Regions from separate parts of the Synechococcus sp. RC10A2 genome, predicted to be linked through region 1. Evidence: riboswitches for the same ligand, from Rfam matches in the RefSeq annotation. Region 1 holds a riboswitch; each other region holds the start of a gene.
What was found. A riboswitch is a leader RNA that binds a small molecule or an ion and turns the genes downstream of it on or off. The one in region 1 is predicted to bind cobalamin.
Positions count from the first base shown of each region.

Region 2: another riboswitch for cobalamin. It lies ahead of NW848_RS08185 (sirohydrochlorin chelatase); the one in region 1 lies ahead of metE (5-methyltetrahydropteroyltriglutamate--homocysteine S-methyltransferase).
Region 3: another riboswitch for cobalamin. It lies ahead of NW848_RS15630 (TonB-dependent receptor); the one in region 1 lies ahead of metE (5-methyltetrahydropteroyltriglutamate--homocysteine S-methyltransferase).
Region 4: another riboswitch for cobalamin. It lies ahead of NW848_RS13240 (type II secretion system protein); the one in region 1 lies ahead of metE (5-methyltetrahydropteroyltriglutamate--homocysteine S-methyltransferase).

Region 1 is NZ_JANSHP010000076.1:17,939-23,765, reverse strand. Features, by position in the region: gene NW848_RS10915 (nitrate reductase associated protein) at 1-85, shown strand, start outside; gene NW848_RS10910 (molybdopterin molybdotransferase MoeA) at 63-1,226, shown strand; gene moaA (GTP 3',8-cyclase MoaA) at 1,228-2,166, shown strand; gene moaC (cyclic pyranopterin monophosphate synthase MoaC) at 2,171-3,265, shown strand; gene NW848_RS10895 (MoaD/ThiS family protein) at 3,204-3,503, shown strand; gene NW848_RS10890 (molybdopterin synthase catalytic subunit) at 3,504-3,989, shown strand; tRNA gene NW848_RS10885 (tRNA-Arg) at 4,023-4,097, shown strand; cobalamin riboswitch at 4,112-4,317, shown strand; gene metE (5-methyltetrahydropteroyltriglutamate--homocysteine S-methyltransferase) at 4,723-5,827, shown strand, end outside.
Region 2 is NZ_JANSHP010000064.1:14,488-20,314, forward strand. Features, by position in the region: gene trpC (indole-3-glycerol phosphate synthase TrpC) at 1-45, shown strand, start outside; gene NW848_RS08170 (DUF5340 domain-containing protein) at 109-348, shown strand; gene NW848_RS08175 (heavy-metal-associated domain-containing protein) at 408-602, shown strand; gene NW848_RS08180 (heavy metal translocating P-type ATPase) at 715-3,030, shown strand; cobalamin riboswitch at 3,159-3,295, shown strand; gene NW848_RS08185 (sirohydrochlorin chelatase) at 3,325-4,353, shown strand; gene NW848_RS08190 (hypothetical protein) at 4,465-5,358, shown strand; gene NW848_RS08195 (PAP/fibrillin family protein) at 5,355-5,827, opposite strand, start outside.
Region 3 is NZ_JANSHP010000114.1:13,496-19,322, forward strand. Features, by position in the region: gene NW848_RS15615 (hypothetical protein) at 1-189, opposite strand, end outside; gene NW848_RS15620 ((2Fe-2S) ferredoxin domain-containing protein) at 193-1,062, opposite strand; gene NW848_RS15625 (DUF1636 domain-containing protein) at 1,072-1,488, opposite strand; gene NW848_RS15630 (TonB-dependent receptor) at 1,586-3,529, opposite strand; cobalamin riboswitch at 3,569-3,710, opposite strand; gene NW848_RS15635 (DUF1565 domain-containing protein) at 3,802-5,592, opposite strand; gene NW848_RS15640 (pentapeptide repeat-containing protein) at 5,756-5,827, shown strand, end outside.
Region 4 is NZ_JANSHP010000097.1:25,135-30,961, reverse strand. Features, by position in the region: gene NW848_RS13255 (ATP-binding protein) at 1-584, shown strand, start outside; gene trpC (indole-3-glycerol phosphate synthase TrpC) at 694-1,485, shown strand; gene NW848_RS13245 (metallophosphoesterase) at 1,482-2,189, shown strand; gene NW848_RS13240 (type II secretion system protein) at 2,193-2,948, opposite strand; cobalamin riboswitch at 3,100-3,222, opposite strand; gene prmC (peptide chain release factor N(5)-glutamine methyltransferase) at 3,278-4,219, shown strand; gene NW848_RS13230 (sigma-70 family RNA polymerase sigma factor) at 4,227-4,817, opposite strand; gene NW848_RS13225 (hypothetical protein) at 5,202-5,768, shown strand.

The DNA of each region.
Region 1 (5,827 bases):
CCCTGGCCACGAAAACCGCAATTTCCTACCTGCCTTTCAGGAATTTTCCGCACCCCACACCTATGGTCACTGTCCAGGAAGCTGAAGCCATTATTAAAGACCACTGGCTGCCAGCCAAAACCGAGTCGATCCCGATTGCAAGCTGTGTGGGCCGGGTTTTGGCAGAGCCGATCTACGCCGATCGGGACTACCCGCCAATTAACCGGGTCCTGATGGACGGTATCGCCATCAACTATGCCGCTTATGCTGCTGGGCAGCGAAGCTTTGCTGTTGCAGGCATAGCCCCTGCGGGGACAAGCCCTGCCACCCTGCCCGATCCGCAGCAGTGCTTGGAAGTGATGACTGGCTGTGCCCTGCCGCTGGGTAGTGATCTCGTCATTCCCTACGAGCAAATTCGTATCGAGGGAGGAATTGCCACCATCACCCAGGAAGTCGAACGCAACAGGGGTGATTTTGTTCATCCCCAAGGTAGCGATTGTTCTGCAGGAGCGCTGGTTCTCCGCCCCGGCATTACCCTCAAGAGCATCCACGTCGGGATCTTGGCCTCCTTTGGCTACAGCCGCATCCAAGTTGAGAGGACTCCTCGCATCAAAGTTGTGGCAACTGGCAGCGAATTGATTCCCATTGAGCAGACCCCTGCACCCTACCAACTGCGGCGCTCCAACGCTGAGGCCCTCCGAGCGGCTCTTCTTGCCTACGGGTATACCGAGGTTGAGACCGATCACCTTCCGGACGATCCTGCTGCCATTGCCACCCACTACCAAGCCAATACCCCAAACTACGACCTCTTGATTTACTCTGGGGGTGTTTCAAGGGGAAAGTGTGACTACTTGCCGGCCATCTGGCAAAGCTGTGGTGTTACTGCCTACATCCACGGCGTGGCGCAAAAGCCAGGCAAGCCAATGTGGTTTGGCATCGACCATCAGGCCAATACTATAGTTTGGGGCCTCCCAGGCAACCCCATCTCAGCTCTTGTATGTTTGCATCGTTATCTCCTCAACCGTAACACTGACTCTGGGCACCTAAGTGAAGTCATTACCTTCAAACCCAATCTCACTCTTTTTGTGCCCGTTAAGATGAGCGCCAACCGAGTCTTTACACCGATTATGCCTAACAACTCCGGAGACTTCATCGCTCTAACAGACAGCGATGGCTTTGTAGAGTTACCCCCGGCTCAAACTATCCTCAGCCCCGAGCAAAGCATCCAATTCTATCCGTGGTACTAAGATGCAGCTAGTGGATCAATGGAATCGTCGCATTCGCAAGCTAAGGGTTTCTCTAACCGATCAATGCAACCTTCGCTGCCGCTACTGCATGCCTTTGCATCCAGAATTTCTGGACAAAAGTAGCTACTTAACTCCGCAGCAATACAAAGAAATTATTGGCGAGTTGCTGGACTATGGCATTGAAGAAGTTCGCATTACAGGTGGTGAGCCTCTGGTTCGGCAAGACTTTGATGAAGTCATTCAGGAACTTGCCAAGCTGAAGATCCCGTCCCTCAGCCTAACAACCAATGGCCTGCTGCTCCACCGCTACTGGGACGTTCTCAAGGCTGCCAATGTTCTCAACCTTAATGTCAGCCTCGATAGCCTACAGCCCTCCACCCAAGCTGCAATTGCCCGTCGCGACTGCCTGGCGGATATTCTCCGTAATATCCAGGAGGGTATTGCCCGGGGATTTAGCCTCAAAGTCAATACGGTTGTAATGCGGGGGATCAACGATTGCGAGCTATTTGATTTCGTTGAGTTTGCCCGCAAGACAGGCGTGACAGTTCGCTTTCTGGAGCTGATGCGGGTCGGCTATGCCAACTCTCTCTATGAAGAACACTACGTTTCAGCACAAGAGTGCATTGCCCGTCTGCAAGAACGCTATACTCTAACCCCCCTTCCAGCGGCACCTGATTCGACAGCGTTTTACTTTACAATCGACGAGAATGTTAAAGTTGGATTTATTGCCTCTGAGTCTCAGCCCTTCTGCAGCAGCTGTTCCCGGTGGCGCTTGACAGCTGATGGTCGTCTCTTTGCCTGCCTATTTAGTGAGGAGGGTCTCTCGGTTCGAGACAAAACACCAGGCCAACGTCAGCAAATTTACCAGCAGCTTTTGGGGATGAAACCACTGCGCCGGGTTGAGCAGGTCTCACACCCAATGTACGGCTTAGGGGGCTAGCTCTATGGACAAAGCTGATCGTACATGGGCCCATCTTAATGCTCAAGGCCATCCGCATATGGTAGATATTAGCCACAAATCGGTGTCTTTGCGAACGGCCACAGCACGGGCAAGAGTTCAACTGCCACCTGCTCTCAGATCCTATGTTGTTGGCCAAGATATCCACCTGAAAAAAGGACCGGTATTTCAGACAGCAACCATTGCCGGTACAATGGCTGTTAAAAGAACTGACCAACTGATCCCCTTTTGTCATCAGATCCCTGTTGAAGACTGCACCTTTGATATCACAATTGATGATCACTTGCTTGTAACCATCCACTGCACTGTCAAGACCAGCGCTAAGACAGGGGTTGAAATGGAAGCTCTCTGTGGTGCGGCAACAGCAGCGCTGACAATCTATGACATGTGCAAGTCGGTGTCGCCCCATATCTGCATCCAGGAGACCCGCCTAGTAACTAAGTCCGGCGGCAAAAACGCCCTCCTGGAACGTCCCCTCTATGGCTTGGTGCTCACAGGGGGACGTAGCAAGCGCATGGGTCGCGATAAAGCGCTGCTGAACCCTTTTGGCAAACCCCACGCCGCCTATCTCTATGAACTGCTGCAGCCCTACTGCCAGCAGGTTTACTTGTCAGCGCGTGCCGGTCAGTGGTCGGGCACAGCTCTAGAGCTCTTGCCCACACTACCAGATCTAGTAGAAAGCGTTGGCCCGATCAGTGGCCTATTGACTGCCTTGAATACTCATCCTGAAGCTAACTGGTTGGTTGTTGCCTGTGATCTACTGAACCTTCGGTCAGAAACAATCCAAAAGCTGCTGGATCACTACCAAGCCGAAACAATCGCGACTTGCTATGTTAACCCCGAGCGCGGCTTCCCGGAAGCTCTTTGCGCCATCTATACTCCTCAAGCTGCAGCGGTACTAGAAAGGGCTTACGCGGAAGGGGTGTACTGCCCTGTGGAAATCCTCAGCAGGCAGCCCTGCACCCTAGTTACCCCCAACCATGAGGTCGAGCTCATGAACGTCAATACCGCCGAGGAGTATGCCACTTTCCAATCAGTTTGGGGTAGTTGCAGCCATGGTAACTCAATCTGTCCTAAGTAAGACCGTAACAATTCAATATGTAGCAGTGCTGCGGGAACAGGCTCAGCGGAGCAGCGAAGTGCTGCAAACCAGTGCAGCAAACTACCTAGAGCTCTATCAGCAGCTGCAAGCAAAGTATGGATTTTCGCTAGCAGCGGAGGACGTTAAGGTTGCTGTCAATCATGAGTTCTGTGACTTGACTAGGCCGATAGATGAAGGTGCCTTGGCAGTTTTCATTCCACCAGTTTGTGGGGGCTAAATGCTGCGTTTTCTAATTGTGGATAGCACCATCCAGCCAGCTGAACTCAGTCGTTTGCTCGTCAATAACACAGCGGGTGCCTTAGTAACCTTCGAGGGCTGGGTACGCAACCACAGCCAGGGCAAACCTGTTCTCAGCTTGGAGTACGAAGTCTACGAGATCCTTGCCCAGAAGGAGGGCGAGAAGATCCTCCGAGAAGCCCACGCCAAGTTTGGCCTCTGCGGTGCTGTTGCCTGTCACCGCCAGGGTCATCTTGCAATTGGTGATATTGCGGTTTGGGTTGGTGCTACAGCTGAACATCGCGGCGCCGCTTTTGCTGGAGCACGTTACATCATTGATGCAATCAAGGAGCGCTTGCCCATTTGGAAAAAAGAGTACTACTGGGGTGAGCCGCCGCGTTGGGTTTTGTGTCAGAAAGCAAAGCCTTTGTTCCAGCAATTCCATAAGAACGCTATTGCTCGGCAGCCTTGCGGCGATACCCCCTAGCCTCTCTGCTAGTATCAGTGAGGTACCTGACCTGGGGCTGTAGCTCAGCCTGGATAGAGCAAGCGCCTCCTAAGCGCTAGGTCGGCGGTTCAAATCCGCCCAGTCCCGCTAAAACCAGTGATAGGATAAAGTCTACTGTCGGTTCTGACGGGGATCAGCCGTCAGAGGCAACGGGGAAAGTGCAGTGAGAATCTGCCGCTGTCCCGCAGCTGTGAGCCGGTTTTGGACTTGGGATCCCTAGTTCGTTGTTGCAAGAGGCCTTGAGACGCAAGCCAGCCCCTCCAAAACTGAGCAAGTCAGAATGCCCGCCGGCGGTTTTTCCACAGTTCACCATATCTGCGAGGTACAGATATGCTCCCCATTTTGACGTTAGCCCGTTCCCGTCTCGAAGTTTTTTCATCGGCCTGCTTACGGATTTTCGACGCTCTCGGATCGTAGGCACTCAGTCAAAAGCGCGGACAAGAGAGCTGAGCAGTTAGCTCAGGGGCAGCTAGGAGGACGGTTGCTCGCTTTGGTTGCACAAAAGAGTCCTCTGGGCATCCCCCTGTGCAGAGTGGGCAAGCCGCCAGGGTGAAGGAACGCCTTGACAGCTCCGGCAGGTTTCCTGGCCTAGGGAAAACCTTCTGCCGGGATGCCACCGATAGGCATGTCGGCGGCCATCTCTTGCTGCCTAGGTTGGATGACAACTGGCGGCAACCTCAATTACCGAATTCGATTCAGGACAAGGTACCTTATGGCCATTGAAACTCAAACCCTAGGCTATGCCCGCATGGGCAAGCGCCGCGAGCTGAAGAAAGCCCTGGAGGCCTTTTGGGGCGGCACCCTGGAGGCGGAAGCCTTGTTGGCGACGCTGCAGGATCTGGAGAGTCAGGCCTGGCGAACCCAGCGACAGGCCAACCTCGACCACATTGCCGTAGGAGATCAAACCCTCTACGACCACGTTTTGGACTGGGCCACCTGGCTGGGGCTGATTCCCTCCCGGTTTCAGAGCTTATCAGGCCTGGAGCGCTACTTTGCCATGGCGCGGGGGCAGGAGGGGCTGCCGGCCTTGGAAATGACCAAGTGGTTTGACACCAACTACCACTACTTGGTGCCGGAAATTGAGGCCGACGCGATCCCTCAGGCCCATTTCGACGACTTCCTGGCCACGGTGCGACGGGCGCAAGGGATCCTAGGAAACCGCACCAGCCCCGTCCTCCTCAGTCCGGTTACCCTTCTTGCTCTAAGCCAGCGCTCTGGCGAGTTGCGGGGGGATCTGGAGAAGCTGCTTCCTCTCTACAGAGAACTCTTGCAGGAGCTGCAGCGCCTGGGGATCCGGGAAGTGCAAGTCCATGAGCCCATCTTGGTGACCAGCGAAGGCAAAAGTCTTCAGGAAGCGGTGGAGCAGACCTACCGCTGGCTTGCAAGCGTGGGGATCCCTCTCCACCTGGTTACCTACTTTGACGACTTGGGGGAGACTTACCCCTGGGCGGTGGAGCTTCCGGTAGCTGGCCTCAGCCTCGACTTCACCCGCGGCCACAACCTGGAACTGGTCAGAGCCCACGGCTTCCCCGCCGACAAGATCCTGGGGGCGGGGGTAGTGGACGGGCGCAACGTCTGGCAGATCCAGCCCAAAGCCGTTCTGGCCACTCTGCAAGAGCTGCAAGCCCTAGCCCCCAACCTGCGGGTGCAGCCTTCTTGCTCGCTCCAATTTGTGCCCCACGACGCTGCTCTGGAAACCCACCTGCCAGAGCCTTTGCGCAATGTTCTCAGCTTTGCCGAGCAGAAGCTGGCCGAGGTGGTTCTGCTGGCCCGCACCCTCAACGGCGAAGACACCGCCGCCCAGCAGCAGGAGCTGG
Region 2 (5,827 bases), on a different contig from region 1:
CCGGATCCCGGCCAAGCTGTGCGCCACCTGTTGTCATCTCAGTGAATGAAAACCATTTATCAATGGATCTCTGCGAGAACAATTGATCTCTAAGGATTGCTTGGATCGATGAAACGTATTCCTGTGCCGGCTCATATCCACTACGAATTTCTGCTGCGGGTGTTGGAGCGGCAAACCTTTCCGGCAGTAGAGGAACAGGATTTTGGCAACCGAGGCCGCACGCAAGAGCTGATCAACTCCCTGCGCAAAGCCCTCACCCAACAGGTGCAACTGGAGGAAGAGTGGCGACAGCGGGGCTATCAGGTGGACTACCGCTGGAATATGGACGAGCCTCAGCCTCCCTCTTGACCTTCCAGCCCACTGTAAGGTTTAGCATCCTTTCAGTGGCATTGGGGGGGTTTTCCAAGATGCAGGTTGTTTTGACGGTGCCCAAGCTGGCCTGTGGGGCCTGTATAGACACCATTGCGCAAGCGGTGCGGCAACTGGATCCCCAGGCGCAGGTGGAAGGGGATCCCAAAACCAAACAGGTGCGGATCACTTCTGAGCGGTCTGTGAGCGATTTGCGGCAGGCCCTCACCCAGGTGGGATATCCCCCGGCCTAGTCAATTTTGGGCCGGGAACGGTCGGGCGTCTGTTTTGAATTTCTGTACAGATGGCTGCCTTCGCCCTGCCCAGGGTGGAGAGTAGCTGTCGTTTCATCAACAAGGTGTTGCCATGTCTGCCCATAAAGGGTCATCGGGTGCACTATCGGCCTCTGCGCCTTCTCCTGAGGGCACTTGGCAGTTGGCCCTGCAAGGGATGAGCTGTGCCTCCTGCGCCCGCAGCATCGAACAGGCCCTCACTCAGGTGCAGGGGGTGTCCCACGGATCAGTGAATTTTGCCAGCGAGCAGGCCACCGTCAAAGGGGATCCCAGGCTGGTGGATCCGCAGGCGCTGATTCGGGCGGTGGAGCGGGCGGGGTATCGGGCGCGCCTTATCCAGGAGGATTGGCAGCTGGACGATCTGTCGGATCCAGAGCGGATCGCCCAACGGGCCGCAGAACGGGAACTGAAGCTCAAGGTGGCGATAGGGGTGGGCATCAGCACGGTGCTGGTGATCGGATCCCTGCCGATGATGCTGGGGATGGACATCCCGGGCTTTCCCATGTGGCTGCACAATCCTGGGTTGCAGTTGCTGCTGACGGCTCCGGTGCAGTTTTGGGTGGGCAAGCATTTTTATCGAGGCGCTTGGGCCGCTTGGCAACGGCGTTCAGCGGATATGAACACGCTGGTGGCCTTGGGGACGAGCGCGGCTTTCTTCTATTCCATTTTCCCAACGGTTTTCCCCGACTCTTTCCATCGGCAGGGACTGCATCCCGATGTGTATTACGAAGTGTCGGCGGTGGTCACCACCCTGATTCTGGTGGGCAAGTGGATGGAGCAACGGGCCAAAAGGCAAACCTCTGAGGCCATTCGCAAGCTGATCGGGCTGCAACCGAAAACGGCAAGGGTAATTCGCCATGGGGTGGAGCAGGATATTCCGATTCGGGAAGTGCAGGTGGGGGATCGGATCCGGGTGCGCCCCGGCGAGAAGGTGCCGGTGGATGGGGTAATCCTAGAGGGATCCTCCACCCTCGACGAGTCGATGGTGACCGGCGAGAGCCTGCCTGTTGTCAAATCGGCGGGGGATGAGGTGATTGGGGCAACGCTGAATCAGACGGGCAGCTTTGTGATGGAAGCGCGGCGGGTGGGCAAAGACACAGTTCTGGCCCAGATCGTGCGCTTGGTGCAGGAAGCTCAGGGATCCAAAGCTCCGATTCAACAGTTGGCGGATCGGGTCACCTCCTGGTTTGTGCCGGCGGTGATTGGGGTGGCAGTTCTAACTTTTGTGCTCTGGTGGGTGCTGGCCGATAACCCGACACTGGCCTTGGTGAACACAATTGGGGTGCTGATCATCGCCTGCCCTTGCGCGCTGGGGTTGGCGACCCCCACCTCGATCCTGGTGGCCGTGGGACGAGGGGCGGAATTGGGGATCCTGGTGAAAAGTGCCGACAGCCTGGAATTGGCCCACGACTTGCGCACGGTGGTCTTGGACAAAACCGGCACCCTGACCGAAGGTCGTCCCACTGTCACCGATATTTGGGCTAATGGCTCCTCTCCCCTGACGGTGTTGCGCCTGGCAGCGGCAGTGGAGCGGCACTCGGAACATCCTTTGGCCCAGGCGGTGGTGCAGAAAGCCGAAGCCGAAAAAATTGTGATCCCTCCTGCCTGGCACTTTCAGGCAAGGGTAGGCAGTGGGGCAGAAGCTTGGGTGGAAGATCAGTGGATTCGCATCGGTCGGCTGAGCTGGCTACAGGAGATGGGGATCCCCTGGGATCCCTCTTGGTCAGAGCGGGTTCAGAATTGGGAAAGCCAGGGCAAAACGGTGATCGGCGTAGCGCAATCCCAGAGTCTGGTGGGGCTGTTGGCCATTGCCGATCCGCTCAAACCCACCTCTCCTGAGGCAGTGCAACAGCTGCAACAGATGGGTCTAGAGGTGATCCTGCTAACCGGGGATAACCCCACTACGGCCCAAGCGGTTGCTCGGCAAGCAGGCATTCAGCGGGTAATTGCCCAAGTCCGTCCGGATCAGAAGGCAGCTTACATACGCAGCCTAAGACAACCGCGACGGCGGGTGGCGATGGTGGGAGATGGCATTAACGATGCTCCGGCTCTGGCAGAAGCTGATGTGGGGATCGCCATTGGTACAGGTACGGATGTGGCGATGGCCGCCAGCGATATTACCCTCATGTCGGGGGATCTGCGGGGAGTCGCCACAGCCATTCAACTCAGCCGGGCCACCCTCAACAACATCCGCCAGAACCTCTTCTTCGCCTTTATCTACAACACGCTCGGGATCCCGATTGCCGCCGGGGCGCTCTACCCCTTCACCGGTTGGCTGCTCAACCCCATGCTGGCGGGGGCAGCCATGGCCCTGAGTTCCGTTTCGGTGGTCGCCAATGCCCTGCGCCTGCGACACTTTCGAGCCCACAGACCGGCAGGCCGGCGTTAGGCCCTCTCCCAGGGGCAAGGGGGATTAGCGCGGCAACAGTTTTGCTGCCCTTTGAGCATGAGTCTGCCGTACCGCTCATGCCTCAGGGCTATCTTCTGGCAGACAAGGACATCCCCCCCAGGGGGCTTGGTGAACGACAAGCGGCAAGCTAACCTAAAAGGCTCAGGCAGACTGGGGAAAGTGCGGTGCAAGTCCGCCACTGTGACGCAACTGTGATGGGATCCCTCCCTCAGCCAGAACACCCACCTGCCGTTGTCCTGTACCCCTTGCGATTCACAAGGAACGGAGTTTTTTGTGTTGGATGTCCTCAGTTTTTCCCCTCCCCGTGCGGTTGGGCAGTTTTCTTCTCCTGCCTTGCCCCTGTTGCTCATCGGCCATGGATCCCGTGACCCTGAAGGGCAGCAAGCCTTTCTGGAGCTGGCCCAAGTTTATCAATCCCTCACCCCCCATCGGCCGGTGATCTCCTGCTTTTTGGAGCTAGCCCAGCCCAGTATTGCCCAGGGGGTGGAACAATGCTTGGCCCAAGGGTGGCAGGAGATCGTGGCCCTGCCGCTGCTGCTTTTTGGGGCGCGCCACAACAAGTTCGATGTGACGATGGAACTGGATCGCCTGCAGGCCCTCTATCCCCAGTTGCGCATTCATTACGGTGGGCCGTTGGGGATCCGCATCGAGATCCTGCAACTGCTGCGAGACCGATTGGCCGCTTTGATGGCCGCCCAACCGCAGCGGATCCCAGAAGCAGAAACCGTGCTCCTGTTTGTGGGTCGCGGCTCCAGCGATCCCGAGGCCAATGCCGAAGCCTGTAAACTGGCTCGGCTGCTTTGGGAAGGATCTGGGTTTGCCGCTGTGGAAACTTGCTTTATCGGCATTACCCATCCCCGCCTGCCCGTGGGATTGGAGCGGGCCCTCTCTTGGCAGCCGCGCCGGGTGGTTGTGCTGCCCTATTTTCTCTTTACAGGGGTGCTGGTGAAAAAAATCGAGGCGGCGGTGCAAGAACGGCGACGCCAATACCCCGAGATCGACTGGCTGATGCTGCCGGAATTGGGCCTTGTGGACGCGGTGCTGCACAGCCTGCAGCAACTGGAGCAGGAAGCTCTCCAGGGCCAAACCCTGATGAACTGCCACCTCTGCAAGTTTCGCCTGGCGGTGAGCGCAGAGCTGGGAGCGGGGCATACTCATCACCATGACCATGACTCCCATGGGCACGGATCCCATCACCATCACTCTCACCATCACCACAACCACGGCCATACCCCCGCAGCAGCAGCGGATCCCTGGGCCGAATTGCAGAGCTACCACCAGCGGGCTTGGCAAGTGCCCTAAGCGAGAAACAGAGGCTGCCGGCGGGATAAACTGAGATGCAGGCAGGCGATCTGTGAACCTGACCTCTGGTTCTCCTGCTCCGGTGGTTCTGCTAGCGAAAAAACAGAAACGATGATGTTCTCCCGCTCCTCTTGGGTCTCAGGTGCCGCTGCCGCGGGGAGCGGGATCTTTGTCTTCGCGTTGGTGGTGGGCCTGCTGGATCAGATCCTGCCGACCCTGCCCAAGGTTTCCCTGTCCTTGGCCGGGATCCCTGGGCTCCTGGCTGCAATTGGGGCCTCCTATGGGGCCTGGCGGGTGGTTCAGATGGGTCTGCAGTCGGGCTCCTGGACTGATTTTCGGGCCTCGCTGGTAGCGGCTCTGTCTCCCTTTGATCCCGCCGATTATGGCGGCAACCCTCGGCAACCCGAGGAGGATTCTCTCCCTTTGCAGTCGGTTGACGAGGATCCTCGAACCCAGATCCGCGATCGACAAATTCTTGATCAAGCTGAGCAGCAGACGGAAACTGAAACCGAAGTAAGCGAACACACTCAAGTAAGACTGCAGGGCGAGCAGCACCAGGATCAAGCTTCGCAGGCCAAGGCCCAACAGTTGCAGCCCCTACAAGAATTGTCATCACCTTCTTCCCCAAGCCCTGAGTCGGCAAAACCCACACCAGAGCCAGAGCTCAACCAAAAACTTCGCCAACTCCAGATGCAGGTCGCCACTCTGAAAATAGAACTGGAACTCCAAGAAATCCAACTGCAGCAGTTGGAGGTGAGGCGGACTCGGCTTCAGCAGCAGAAGCAGAAACTCAAGCACGTTCTGCGTCGCACGGCGTCCGAAAATCAAAGGCTGCGCTTCTTACAGGAGCAAAAAGCCCGGCAACTGGAGCAAACTCAACAGGAGCTGCAAACTTTGCGAGAGTCCTACCGCGCCTTGCAAGTTCTCCAGGAAATAAGCTCCACCCTAACCCAAAACCCATCTCACGAAAGGGCGGAAACGGAGTCCTCTGGATCCTCCGACTAGCCGACCCGCTTTAGAACAAATACACTCCCCTCGCTGCCCCGACCCAGCCGCAAGTCTTCATCCAAATAGGTGATATCCAGCCAACCCGTTGGCTCGCGGCGGCGGATATCGATTTGAATAGCCGGGATCCGCTCCGGAGCCCGCTCGAGCAAATCGAGAAAACTCTCGATCTCGTAGCTCATCAAGGCCTGGGATCCGAGCACCAAGCGCTCGAAAATGACCCTGACCCGGCATTCCGACTCTGGGTAGAAGCGGGCCGCCACCGCCACAACTCCCCGGGGCAGCCAAGCCTGCAGCCAGCCGGATCCCTGGATCTCCGCCACGTTAAAGACCCGCCCAGCTTTGGCCCGAATGCACTGGTAGATCTCGCCGGTGGTCAGAAGGGGCAACTGGGCCAGCCGCAGCAGGTCTGTGCTGGTGGTAAATAGGGTAAGCCAGTTCCCCTCCAACTGTTCAGGAACAGAGGTTG
Region 3 (5,827 bases), on a different contig from region 1:
GATGATGCCAACAGTTACAAAAGGAAGCGTGCAGGTATAGGCAATGTTGCTCAGGCAGCCGATGGTGGTAAATAGGCTGGGCCAAAATCGACCTTGGGCTAGATCTCGGCTGGCTTGGATCCAAATTACTTCTGGGATCCCGCGGCGAGGCTTGGGGATGGACTGGACAAGAGCTTGTAGGCTAACCATAGGCTAATCTCCAGGAAAAAGGTGAGCTTTCAAGGGGCAGTTCTTTAGCAGATGCTCCTGGACAATTTGCCGCGCTACTTGGGGGGTAACCCGCTTGTACCAGGTGCGATCTCCGGAGTAAAAAACCACCGGCCCTTGTTGACAGACTTCTAGGCATCCGGAAGTAATGACCTGAATATCCAAATTGGCTTCCCGCAGGGCCGATTGCAGAGCTTCCACAACGGGCTGATAGTGGCGAGAAGGATAGCAGCGGCTGGAACGGCAAACCGCCAAATAGGGCCGCTTGAGGGGGTTATCTTCATACGGGATCCGCTCTTTTCCCTCGACGTAAATGGCCCGCAGGCGTTCATAAAGGGAGAGCTTCTGATAGTCGGCTTTGCCTTCGGGCAGGTAGTCTTCTCCTGGCCCCAAAAAGGGACTGGGCAAAAAGATCTGCAGCAGCGATTCCTCTGCTCCGTTCCAAAATTGGATCCCCCATTGGCGAGGCTGGCCCTGCGGATTGAGGCGGCGATAGAGGGCGGCGCGGCCGACCAATCTTTTGCGGCGCAGCTCAGGTGGAGTTCTGCTGTAGGGGCCGCCCTGGTGCTCTTCTAGACACAGGTGCAAATGCCAAGTTTCGGTGGCCACGGTCAAATAGCCGTCGTAGAGCACACAGAGAGCAGGGGGATCCTTGAAGGCCGCCTCCAGCACTCCTCCCTCCACCACCTGGCCCACTTGGATCTCGGCCCAGCGCTCCTGAAAGAGCTCATAGAGCAATGGCCCAAGACAGTCGATGTGAGCCGGGATCCCTTCGTAAACGGTTGTCCAGCCGGTGGGGGAAACCTCTTGCCAAGTCTGGTTTAAGGGCGTGATCCAGGGACTGAAAGCGGCCATAGGTTGCTCCTATTGGATTGGCGGAATGCGGGCAATCACCCCCTTTTTGATGGGGCGCTCTGCCCAGGGCAGGATCCCATCGGGCTTTGTCAAATACAGCTCCGCCGTTTGTAAGATTGGCTCTACATCTTTTGGATCGAGATCGCCAAAGACATAGGTCATCTTCCCCGGGGCTGCTAGGGCAATCACGCAGGCATGGCTGCAGCCGCTCATACAGGCAACTGGCTTCAGGTGCAATTGGGAATTGAGCACTTGCGATTGCAAGGCGGCCAGGAGCATTTCTCCTTTGCTAGTCCCTTCTTTTTGGCCGTTCACCCAGCGAGATCCGCAGGTGGTGCAGATCCAGAGGTAATGTTCGGCCTCAGCTTGAGCCGAAGTTGTCGATGGAGAAAAGTTAGGAGATAGAGAGTTGGTTGAGATCGCCATAAGTTGCATCCAAACTAAACCGTAAAGCAGACAATCAACTTGGAAAGTTCTCGCTAAAAGTGGTCAGCCGGAGAGTTAAAAACAGCCTGGGATATCGCTAAAATTGCCCCCGCAAGTTCACCCTCAGCGTGCGGCCAACTCCGGGATAGCCGGGGAAAACTTCATACTGCTCATCCAGCAGGTTGTCGATCCCCAACTCTAGGCTCAGGGCCTCAGCCAACGGGATCCCGCCGCGCAGAGCCACGGTGGTGTAGCCTGGCAGGGATTCCGTATTGGCATTGTTGGTAAAAAAGCTCCCAATGTGATGGACCAAAATCGAGCCGTACCAGCCCTGCTCGTGGCGGTAGCTTAGGCCTAGATTGAAGCTATCGGCTCCTACAAAGGCTAGCTCTTTGCCAACTGTGGCCGGGTTAAGGGCAGCGCGGATGATGGGATCATTGAGGGTGTAGTTGGCAAAAAGCGTCCAGTTTTCCCCCAAACGCAAATCTAAAGCCGCTTCCAGGCCGGTATATTCGACCAGCCCGATATTTTCATAGGTTCCCCGGCGCGGCCCAAGGCTGACAAAGGTGATGCCATCGCGGATGCGGTTGTGGGCAAAAGTTAAGCGCAGCAGGCCAAAATCTCCCAAGGCTTGATCTAAGCCAATGTCAAAGCTTTCCCCTCGCTCTGGGCGGAGATTGGGGTTGCCATCCACTTCAAAAAAGCCGCGCAGCCGAAAGAACAATTCCGAGATCAAGGGGGTGCGAAAGCTGCCGGCGTAGCTGGCCCTCAAGGTAGTTCCCTCGGCAACTGCCCACCGGATCCCCACAGCCGGCGAGGTGGCCGAGCCGTTGGCCAAACTGCTGAAGTCCTGACGGATGCCCAGGTCGAGGTGGAACTGGGGATCCGGGCTGTAGTCCAGGCGGGCAAACAGGGCCCCCTGGTTAACCGTATCGTCGTAGTTGATATTGGCAGAACCCCTGGCAAAAGAAAAAGTCGTATTGCGGGCTGAGATAGAGCGATAATCTGCCCCCAAAACTCCCTCTAGGTTTTCGCCGGCCTGCCAAGCATATTGAAGCTGGGATCCCCAGCCATTGCGCAAGATGACGTCGCGGGATCCCTGGCTTTGCGGAGCGCTGAAGCGGTAGTTGAGATCGTCCAAAAAGACTCTTGCCTGCAGGGATCCTGTTTCCTGAGTCCACAGCCAACTGAGATCCAGCAGCAGATCGTTGGTGTTTTGCTCTGCGTCGGGAGAGGGAAACTCTACACTGCCGGGCACGCGAAAGGCTTTGTTGAGGTAGAGGGCGTTGGCTGTTAGGACTTGATCTTCGGCCAGTTGCCAGGTGAGCTTGGCCTGCAAGTTGTGGTACTCCACCGCCGAGTTTTCCCGCCTGCCTGACTTGCCCAGCCGCTCAATGGCAAAGGGAAAGTCGTTGTTACTTTGCAGACGGCGATAGCTGAGCACCCAGCCCAGATCCTGGGCTTGGCCGCGACTTTGGATCCCTTGCTCATTGAGACCGTAGCTGCCGACCGCCGCTTCCAGCACCGTCTCCGTTTCTGGCTGCGGCTCCACCGTGACGATGTTGATCACGCCGCCAACGGCGTCTGAGCCGTACAGGGTAGAGCCGCCGCCGGGGGAGACTTCAATTCGCTCGACGACATCGGTGGTGATTTGCGAGAGGTCAAACCCCCCGAAAAAACCCAGATCGTTGAGAGGGCGGCCATCCAAGAGCACCAATACCTGCGCCGTTCGCGCCCCTCGCATGAATTGAGAGCTAAGAGCTCCCAACTGAGTTCCCGCTGTGCCATCGCTGAGGATCCCGGGCAAGTAGCGCAGGGCTTCCTGCACCGTCCTTGCCCCTTGCTGGCGCATCTGCTGGCGGGTGATGACATAGACTGGGCGGGAAGACTCTCGCAGCAGGCCGGGACGGCGAAACGGGGTGGTGACGGGTTGATTCAAAATCTCGGCGCTGAGGCCGGTATCCAAGATTGCCTGCCCCCAGGCCGGGATCCCCAAACTCAAGATCCCCAGCCCAAGGCTGAGACATACAGTTACTTTCATCCGGTTGCTCCTGCTTCCGTGCGACGCGGAAGGGCTAAGCTTTGAGCCAAAGCCGCAGGCGGGCATCCTGACTGAGGGCCTCAGCCCATCACAGTTGCGGCACAGCGCCGGATTTGCACCGGACTTTCCCCATTGCTTGCCCTGGCTGATCCCCAGGACAACCTGACGGCACGGCTTTCCTCCCCATTGCTCTGGAAAAAGCCGTGCTAGGCATCATACATTCCCTGCTGGGGAGTTCCTATCCTGCCGGGGGGGATCCCTGGGCAGTGAGGTCAACGGAAGATCATCTCCGCCACCGCGTCAAAGCCGGCGTCCAACAGCCGATCCAAGACTGACTGGGCCTGGCTGCGGCTGTCGTAGAGGCCGGCCTGCAGCACCCTCCTGCCGTTGAACACGGTCTCCACCGCTTCGGGGACGAGCTGCCGCAGCCGCTGCAAATCGTCGCTGCCCTTGGGGGTCACCAGCACACGAAAGCGGGTGGCCGACTCTGCTGGGGCTACCGCCGGTTCTGGAGCCGCGGCAACGGGAACAGGGGGGGTTGTTGGGCTGCTGCCCGCTTGTCGGCGAGCCGGGGGTGGCAGGAGGGTAGTAATATCCGTGAGAGGAGCCACAGATTGCTGGCGGACGGGAGTGGCAGGAGCAGGCTCAACCGGTTGGGCAGGCGTGGTGGAGCCATCGGGGGTGAAGGGGACGGCAACAAACTCCTGGGGTTGAGCGCCTGCCGGCTGAGGGGGGGCACTGGGCAAAATGCGCCCTCCCGATCCCGCTGCAGGAGGGGGAACGGGGGCAGTCGATTGGGGCACCGTCACCACCGGCAAGGTGGGAGAGGCCGCCGCCGGCTGGGGATCCCTGCTGGGAGCCGGAGGCTCGGCCTGCGGAGTTGTGGGCAGCGTCAAGCCGCCTGCCGCAATGGGTGGCGGGGCGTTGCTGGGCAGCGCAGCCACCGTGGTCTGGCCGGCCAGATCCAGTTCCCCTTTGGTTTTGCCTGCCAGTTGGTTGCCGTTGGCGTTGAGGCGCAGACTGCGGGTGGCGTTGAGGATGTCGTACTGGCCGTTGCCCTCAAAAATGTTGTTGCCCGGATCCGAAGCCGTGCCCAAATCTGGCTGGGCGGTGGTGATAGCTGTCAGGCCAGTCTCCAGGTTGCGGGCAATGAGATTGTTGCGCAGGATGGGACGGGCGCTGCCGCCGACCACAATGCCGGTGCGGTTTTGCAGGATGCGGTTGTTGCGCACAATCGGCGCCGAGCGCTGGTCGATGGTGAGGCCAAAGCCGGTCTCTTGGAAGAGGTTGTTGACAATGGTGGGCTGGGAGGTGCCCAAGACGGAGATGCCGTTGGCCCCGTTTTTGTAGAAGCGGTTGCCTTCTATCCAGGGGTTGGAGGCGCCGGCGATGAAAATGCCGTCGTGGATGCTGCCCACAAAGCTGTTGTTGAGAATGCGTGGGGAAGCCGATTCTACCCAGAGGGCGTAGCCGCGCCGACCCTGGTTGCGCAGGGTAACCCCCCGCACCTCTGAGCCGGTCTCTGCCAGCAGGGCAACGTTTTGCCGGGCCAAGGTCGGGCTCATGTAGGTGCCGCCGCCATCGATCAGGTAGCCCTCTCCCAAGGTGGACTCGTCCCCGCGCAAGATAAGGCCGGCCTTGAGGCGGATGGGGAAGACTTCGCCGCTTTCTGCGCTGTACACCCCCGGCAGAAGCTGGATGATGCTGCCGGCTGGCGCCCGGCTGATGGCATGGGTGATGGTCTTGAAGGGGTTGTTGCGGGATCCATCCCCTTGGGTATCGCTGCCATTGGCGGCATCCACAAAAATGGCGGGGCGGTCGTCCGGCAGCGGCGGCGCTTGGGGCAGGGCCTGCTTCTCCAAAAGGCCGGTGTCCAGGGAAGTTTGCGCCCAACTGGGATCCCTTCCTGCCGCCAGCAGTAAGCTGGTGCTCAACAGCAAAGAGGTGGCCAGTCGCGTCAGCGTCGCGGAGCCGTGACGCTGCAACCGCAAGTCAGGCAGGACTGCTGTAAATTGGTGTTCGCCGGATTTCTGCAGACGGATGAACGATAAGGAAGAGATCATAGGAGTCATCCCCACACCAGGCTGGGCCAGACAAGGAAGGAGGGTCGAGGCTATCCTACCAAACCTGACAGGCAGGATCCTGCCCTCTTCCCCAACTCCAAATACGGACTGACGCAGGCTTCTTTTTGTAGATCCAACGCTACCCCTAGAGTATACCCTTGCCATGACCGACGAAGCCCTTGCCCGCGAAGGCTCCTCCCAAGAGTTGCCGCTGGCTTCCCTCTCGTCTGGGCGC
Region 4 (5,827 bases), on a different contig from region 1:
GCAGCACGCCAGCCGATGTCGTCTTGGTGTTGCCTGGGGGGCGAGCGAATCTCGCATTCGTGCGCCTGGTGGTCGAGGAGAATCAGGCGGGACGCCCGCTGCGGCTGGACGAACTACTCTTGCTGAATGCCCTCTGGCAAGAACGCAGTCTGACAGCCGCACAAGCCGCCCGACTCTTGCAAAAATCCGATGCGGACGCCCGCGCGGTACTAGAGCGACTGGTAGAAGCGGGGCTGGTGGAAGGGCGTGGCGAGCGCAGGGCGCGAACTTACCACCTCTCGGCTGCCACCTACCGCCGACTGGGTATGCCATCCGCCTATGTTCGCCAACGCGGTTTCGAACCCGTCCAGTGGGAGCAGATGATTCTGCAGTATGTACGCGCACACGGACGAATCACCCGACGGGAGGCGGCGGGCTTGTGCCAAGTGAAAGAGCATCAGGCGTTCTATGTTTTACAGAAAATGGTCAAACAAGGTCAACTTAAATCTGTCGGAAAAGGACGCAGCGTCCGCTATGAGATGGCAAACGCGGAAAATGCAGAGAAAACGCAGAGTCTGCGTTTTAATCGCAGAGTCTGCGATTAAAACGCAGACTCGTGCAAAACACCTCCGGGCAAACATCCAGCGCCGAACACAGCACGGCAGCAGCATTCCCAGCAGGAATCCCCTCGCATGCGGCGAAACGCTTCGCGCAGTGAGCATCTTGCACCGCATTCTGGAAACCAAACGCGAGGAGGTGGACGCCCGTCGGCGCACGACACCCCTCGCGGAACTGAAGGCGCGCCTTGCAGACGCTCCCCCCACGCGCGGGTTCCACGATGCGCTGCGCCGTACCCCGAACCCCCTCGCGCTGATTGCCGAACTCAAGCGCGCCTCGCCCAGCAAGGGCGTCATTCGCGAAGATTTCGACCCGCTGCAGATTGCGGCGCAGTATCACGAAGCAGGCGCGGACGCGCTAAGCATATTGACCGACGAACCCTACTTTCAGGGCAAGCCCGAATACCTACCCCGCGTCCGCGAGCAGGTTCCCCTGCCTGCCTTGCGTAAGGATTTCCTGATTGATGCGTACCAAGTCTACGAGAGCCGCGTGCTGGGCGCAGATGCGATTCTGCTGATTGTCGCTGCTGTGCCTGACCCTGCGCAACTGCACGACCTGCGCGCCCTCGCCGAATCGCTGGGGATGGACGCCCTCGTGGAAGTGCATGACGAGTGGGAGTTGGAGACCGCCGTCGAGTCGGGCGCGACGCTGATTGGCGTCAACAACCGCGACCTGCGCACGTTCGAAGTGTCGCTGGACACCACTCTGCGCCTGCTGCGCTACTTCCCCGAGGGGATCACGCGTGTGAGCGAGAGTGGGATAGAGACCGCCGACGATGTGCAGCGACTGCACGCAGCGGGCGTCGACGCGCTGCTGGTGGGCGAGACGCTGATGCGCGCCGACAACCCCGTCGCCGTCGTGCGGGAGTGGATGGACGCTTGCCGATGAGACTCGCGCTGCTGCACACCAGCGACGCCCACAACCGCTGGAACGAGGCGTTCGTGAGCCACCTGCGCGCCCTGAAAGCCCAGCATGACGCGCTTCTGCTCGATTCGGGCGACGCCATCCGCGCGGGGAATGTCGCTGTGCCGTTGCGTCCCGAAGCAGCGTGGGACTGGATGCGCGCGGCGGGCTACAACGCGATGACCATCGGCAACCGCGAGTTCCACCTAACGACGGCAGGCTTTCGGGCGAAGACGCAGGGCGCGCCCTGCCCGCTGCTGTGCGCCAACCTGCGCCCCAAGTATCCCGACGCGCCGATGCCTGTGCAACCTGTCTGGCGCACGGAGCATCGTGGCGTACGCGTCGCTGTGCTGGGGCTGACCGTGCCGATGATCACCCCACGCATGAAGGTCGCCGCGCTCAGCGCGTACCTGTTCGACCCGCCGCTGGAGACCGCGCGCCAGTGGGTACAACACCTGCGCCCCGAAACCGACCTGTTGATTGCGCTCACGCACCTTGGCGTCCAGCACGACCGCCTGCTAGCAGAGGCGTGCCCCGAACTGGATGTGATTCTCGGCGGGCATTCCCACACGCCGACCGAGACCCCAGAGCAAGTGGGCGGCGTGTGGCTCAGCCATGCGCCCCCGTTCTGCAAGGGCGCGACACTACTGACACTCACACGCCGCAACGACCGCTGGGAACTGGAGTAGCCGTTACTCCAAGCCCATCAGCTCGTCGGTCTGGGGGTTGCCATCGCGGTCGATGTTGCCTAAGTTGTAGCGACGGTGCGGCTCGTAGGCGGCTTCTGTGCGCAGCACGGGCTTGAACACCTTCGCGTGCCCGTCGCACCACAGCACGACCCCCATCTGATTGTGCCGCCCGTGGAAGGTGGGGTTATTGTAGGAGGGCGGTTCGAGGAAGCCCGTGCCTTCGAATACAGGCGCACCTGCGCCCCAAGTGCGCCACTGCGCCACATCCGCCAGCCACGCGGTCTCGACAGGGCTGTTAATCTGCGCCAGCGCAACCGCGATCGGCGTGTAGTTCGGGGGGCGCATCGGGCTAAGATAGACATAGTTGTAGCCGTAGCCCAAAAGCCCGTACTGGTAGGCGCGGCTCTCGCGGAACGACGGGCACGCCTGAATCTCCGTGTTGCGCATGTACGGATACAGGAAACTGCGCTGCGTGTCCAGCCGCTGGTTCTGGCGGTCGACATAGCCCCACCAGTAGTGCGACCAGTCGTCGTAGGCAATCGGGAACAGCCGCTCGTCGTAGTCTTGGGCGTACATCAAGCCTGCAGTTCCGATTTGGCGCAAGTTGCTCAAACACGCGGTCTGACGCGCTTTCTCGCGCGCTTGGGCAAACACGGGGAACAAGATCGCCGCCAGAATGGCGATGATCGCTATCACGACCAACAGCTCAATCAGTGTGAAGCCGCGTGCGCGGCTCGCGTACCGTGTCTGTTGCATCATTTCATCCCTCCACATAAGCGTTGCGCTCTGTGGTCGGGACGAAGGCTTGCGCCGCAGTTGCTGCCAGCTGGACGCCTCCAGCCGCAGGCACATGCGTGCGCGCGCTCTTTCGCCCAACCCGCGAGGCGAAACGAGCGAGATACGGCTGAATCGGTCTTCGGGCTTCTGGATCATCCTACTAACGACGCCTTCCCAGCCGAAGCCAGTGGCAATATGTCGCGTTCGTCCCCAGTTACCGCTGCGCGTCAGCGTCGGATTTGCACCGACTTCCCGTGCATTCAGCCGCCGCGAACTCGTTTGCCGAAAGCGCAGGTATTATACCGACTCCGATGACGGTTCGCGAAGCCCTCGAGTGGGCGGGGGCGCAGTTGCAGGCGGTAGGGCTACCAGAGCCGCTGCGCGAGGCGCAGGCGTTGGTCGCAGCGTGCCTCGGCTGGGAGCGTGCGCAGCTAATAGCACATCCTGACGCGCTCCTTTCAGCGCGGCACGCGCGGCGACTGCATAGCTGGGTACGCCGCCGCGCAGCGCGTGAGCCGCTGGCGTACATCACGCGCCGCGTGTGGTTTTACGGGCTGGAACTTATGGTCGGGCGCGGCGCACTTATCCCACGCCCCGAAACGGAGTTGCTGGTGGAGGTGTTTTTGGGATGGGCGGCTAATCTACCCCCCTCCTTAAGGTTCCCCCCGCTTCGCGAGGGGAACCAGCCCGACTCGGTTCCCCCTGCAAGCAGGGGGAACCTCAAGGAGGGGGTCGCTTGCTCACCAATCCTCGTAGATGCAGGCGCAGGCACGGGCACAATCGCGCTTGCCTGCCTGATGCACGCGCCGCACTGGCTGGGCATCGGCATTGAGCGTAGCCGCCGCGCGCTCCGCTGGGCGCAGGCGAATCGGCGGAGACTGGGGCTGGAATCGCGCCTGCTGCTAATCCAAAGCGACTGGCTGCATGGACTGCGCGCAGGCTCTGTGGACGCGGTGCTGAGCAACCCGCCCTATGTGCTGCCCGACGAGTGGGACGCGCTGCAGCCCGAAATCACGCGCTACGAGCCGAAGAGCGCACTGCTGACGCCTGCCGATGACCCGTTGCGCCCCTACCGCCGCATTGCGCGGGGCGCGCGGTGTGCGTTGCGCGCGGGCGGTCTCCTTGCATTCGAAACCAGCCCGCGCCTGGCTCCCCTGTTAGCCGAACGGCTGCCCGCGTGGGGCTTTCGGCAGCCACGAATCGTCTGCGACTACGCGGGGATAATGCGCGTCGTGTGGGCGATTCGTGAGTAGGCGCGGTTCAGCGGCTTTCGCAAGTGTGGCGGTACGCCTTGCGCTTGATTCGAGCCAGCGCGTTGTCCACCGCTTTCGGCGAGCATCCGATTCGCGCTGCAATCTCTCGGTAGGTAAGGTGCTGCCGATACAAGGCGACCACTTGCGCTTCCAGCGGGCTGAGGCGCGTCGCCAGGAACTCGCGCCGCCGTTGCGCTGTCTCCCGCTCACTCAGCTGCTCATACAGGTTCTGGCGCGGGTCAGGCACCTGCTCCAGCCACGAGCGTCCATCCCCCTCTTCCGAAAGGCTCACGATTGGCGCTGCCCATCGCTGCGCACGCTTTAGCTCCGACAGAATCTGTCGACGAATGCACACCCGCGCGAACGCCGCAAACCCCGCCTTACGCTGGGGGTCAAAACACTGCACCGCGCGCCACAGACCAATCAAAGCGACCTGATACACATCTTCGGGATCACAACTGGGCATATAGAACCGCCCTGCGAGGTTCTGCGCCAGCGGGCGGAACAGCGCCAGCACCTGCTCCGCCGCGCGCTCGTCCCCTTGCTGCGCCCGCAGCACCAAGTCATCTGTCGATAGATATTCACAGTGCGCTTCCATCGTGCGCTCACCCACCCTATTATAGCCCACTTTTTCACCAACGAGGGCGTGAAGGGGAAAAGCATAGGTTATTCCACCCGAATCCCCTTCACACACCAGCAGATCGCACAGTATTGGGCGTTTTCGTCGCTCGATTCGACGCGAATTGGGGTATATTATAGGCAAGCGCAATTTCAGCGAGTAGTTGCCGACGAAAGGACATTTCCGGCTCGTCCCGCCACGCACAGAGTAACCCTCTTGAAATTTTTCCGAAGGAGGTCAGTCATGATTCCTGTAGGTTTATTCACGATACGGCAGGCGGATCACGCCGATTTGGATCGGATTGAGGAACTGGACCAGTTGTTTGGCAACGCGGCGCTGACGCGCGAGTATTTTGAAGCGTGGTTGCGCCATCACTCAGAGGGCTTCCTGGTCGCCGAGTATGACGGGCGCGTGTACGGCTACAGCATGGTCATCTACCTGCATGCGCGTCAGATTCGCGAGAACTGGTATCACGACACGGGCGGTGGCACTTGCAGCACGCACACGCCGCTGGGCGAGTATCTCTATGCGGTCAGTGTTGCTTCGAAGAAGCAGGAGGCAGCGCGCGCGCTGTTTATCGCCAATCGGCGGCTCTTTATCCGCTCCCATGTGTATCAGACGGTTATCTTCGGCAGGTTGCCGCGATTCCGCAAGTGGGTCGAGGCACAGGGTTATACTCCCGAGGCGCTGGATCGTGCCACCAAGCGTCGCCTGCTCGATGTCTATGTGAACACCTTGCACGATCCTTATCAGGTGTTCTACGAGGGACTGAGTTTTATGCCCGAATACGGCGTCGTGGACTACTTAGAGGGCGACGACGAGTCGCTGAACTGCGCGTTGAAGCTGGTGTGGCGCAATCCGTACTACAAGCCGCTGACCGTGGATCGTGCGGTCGCCGAAGTCGCCACGCCTACGCCTGCAAGTAGGTAATGACCAGTAAAAAAACCCACACCATACACGGCAGGAACAAAACAAGCTCTCGGCGAATC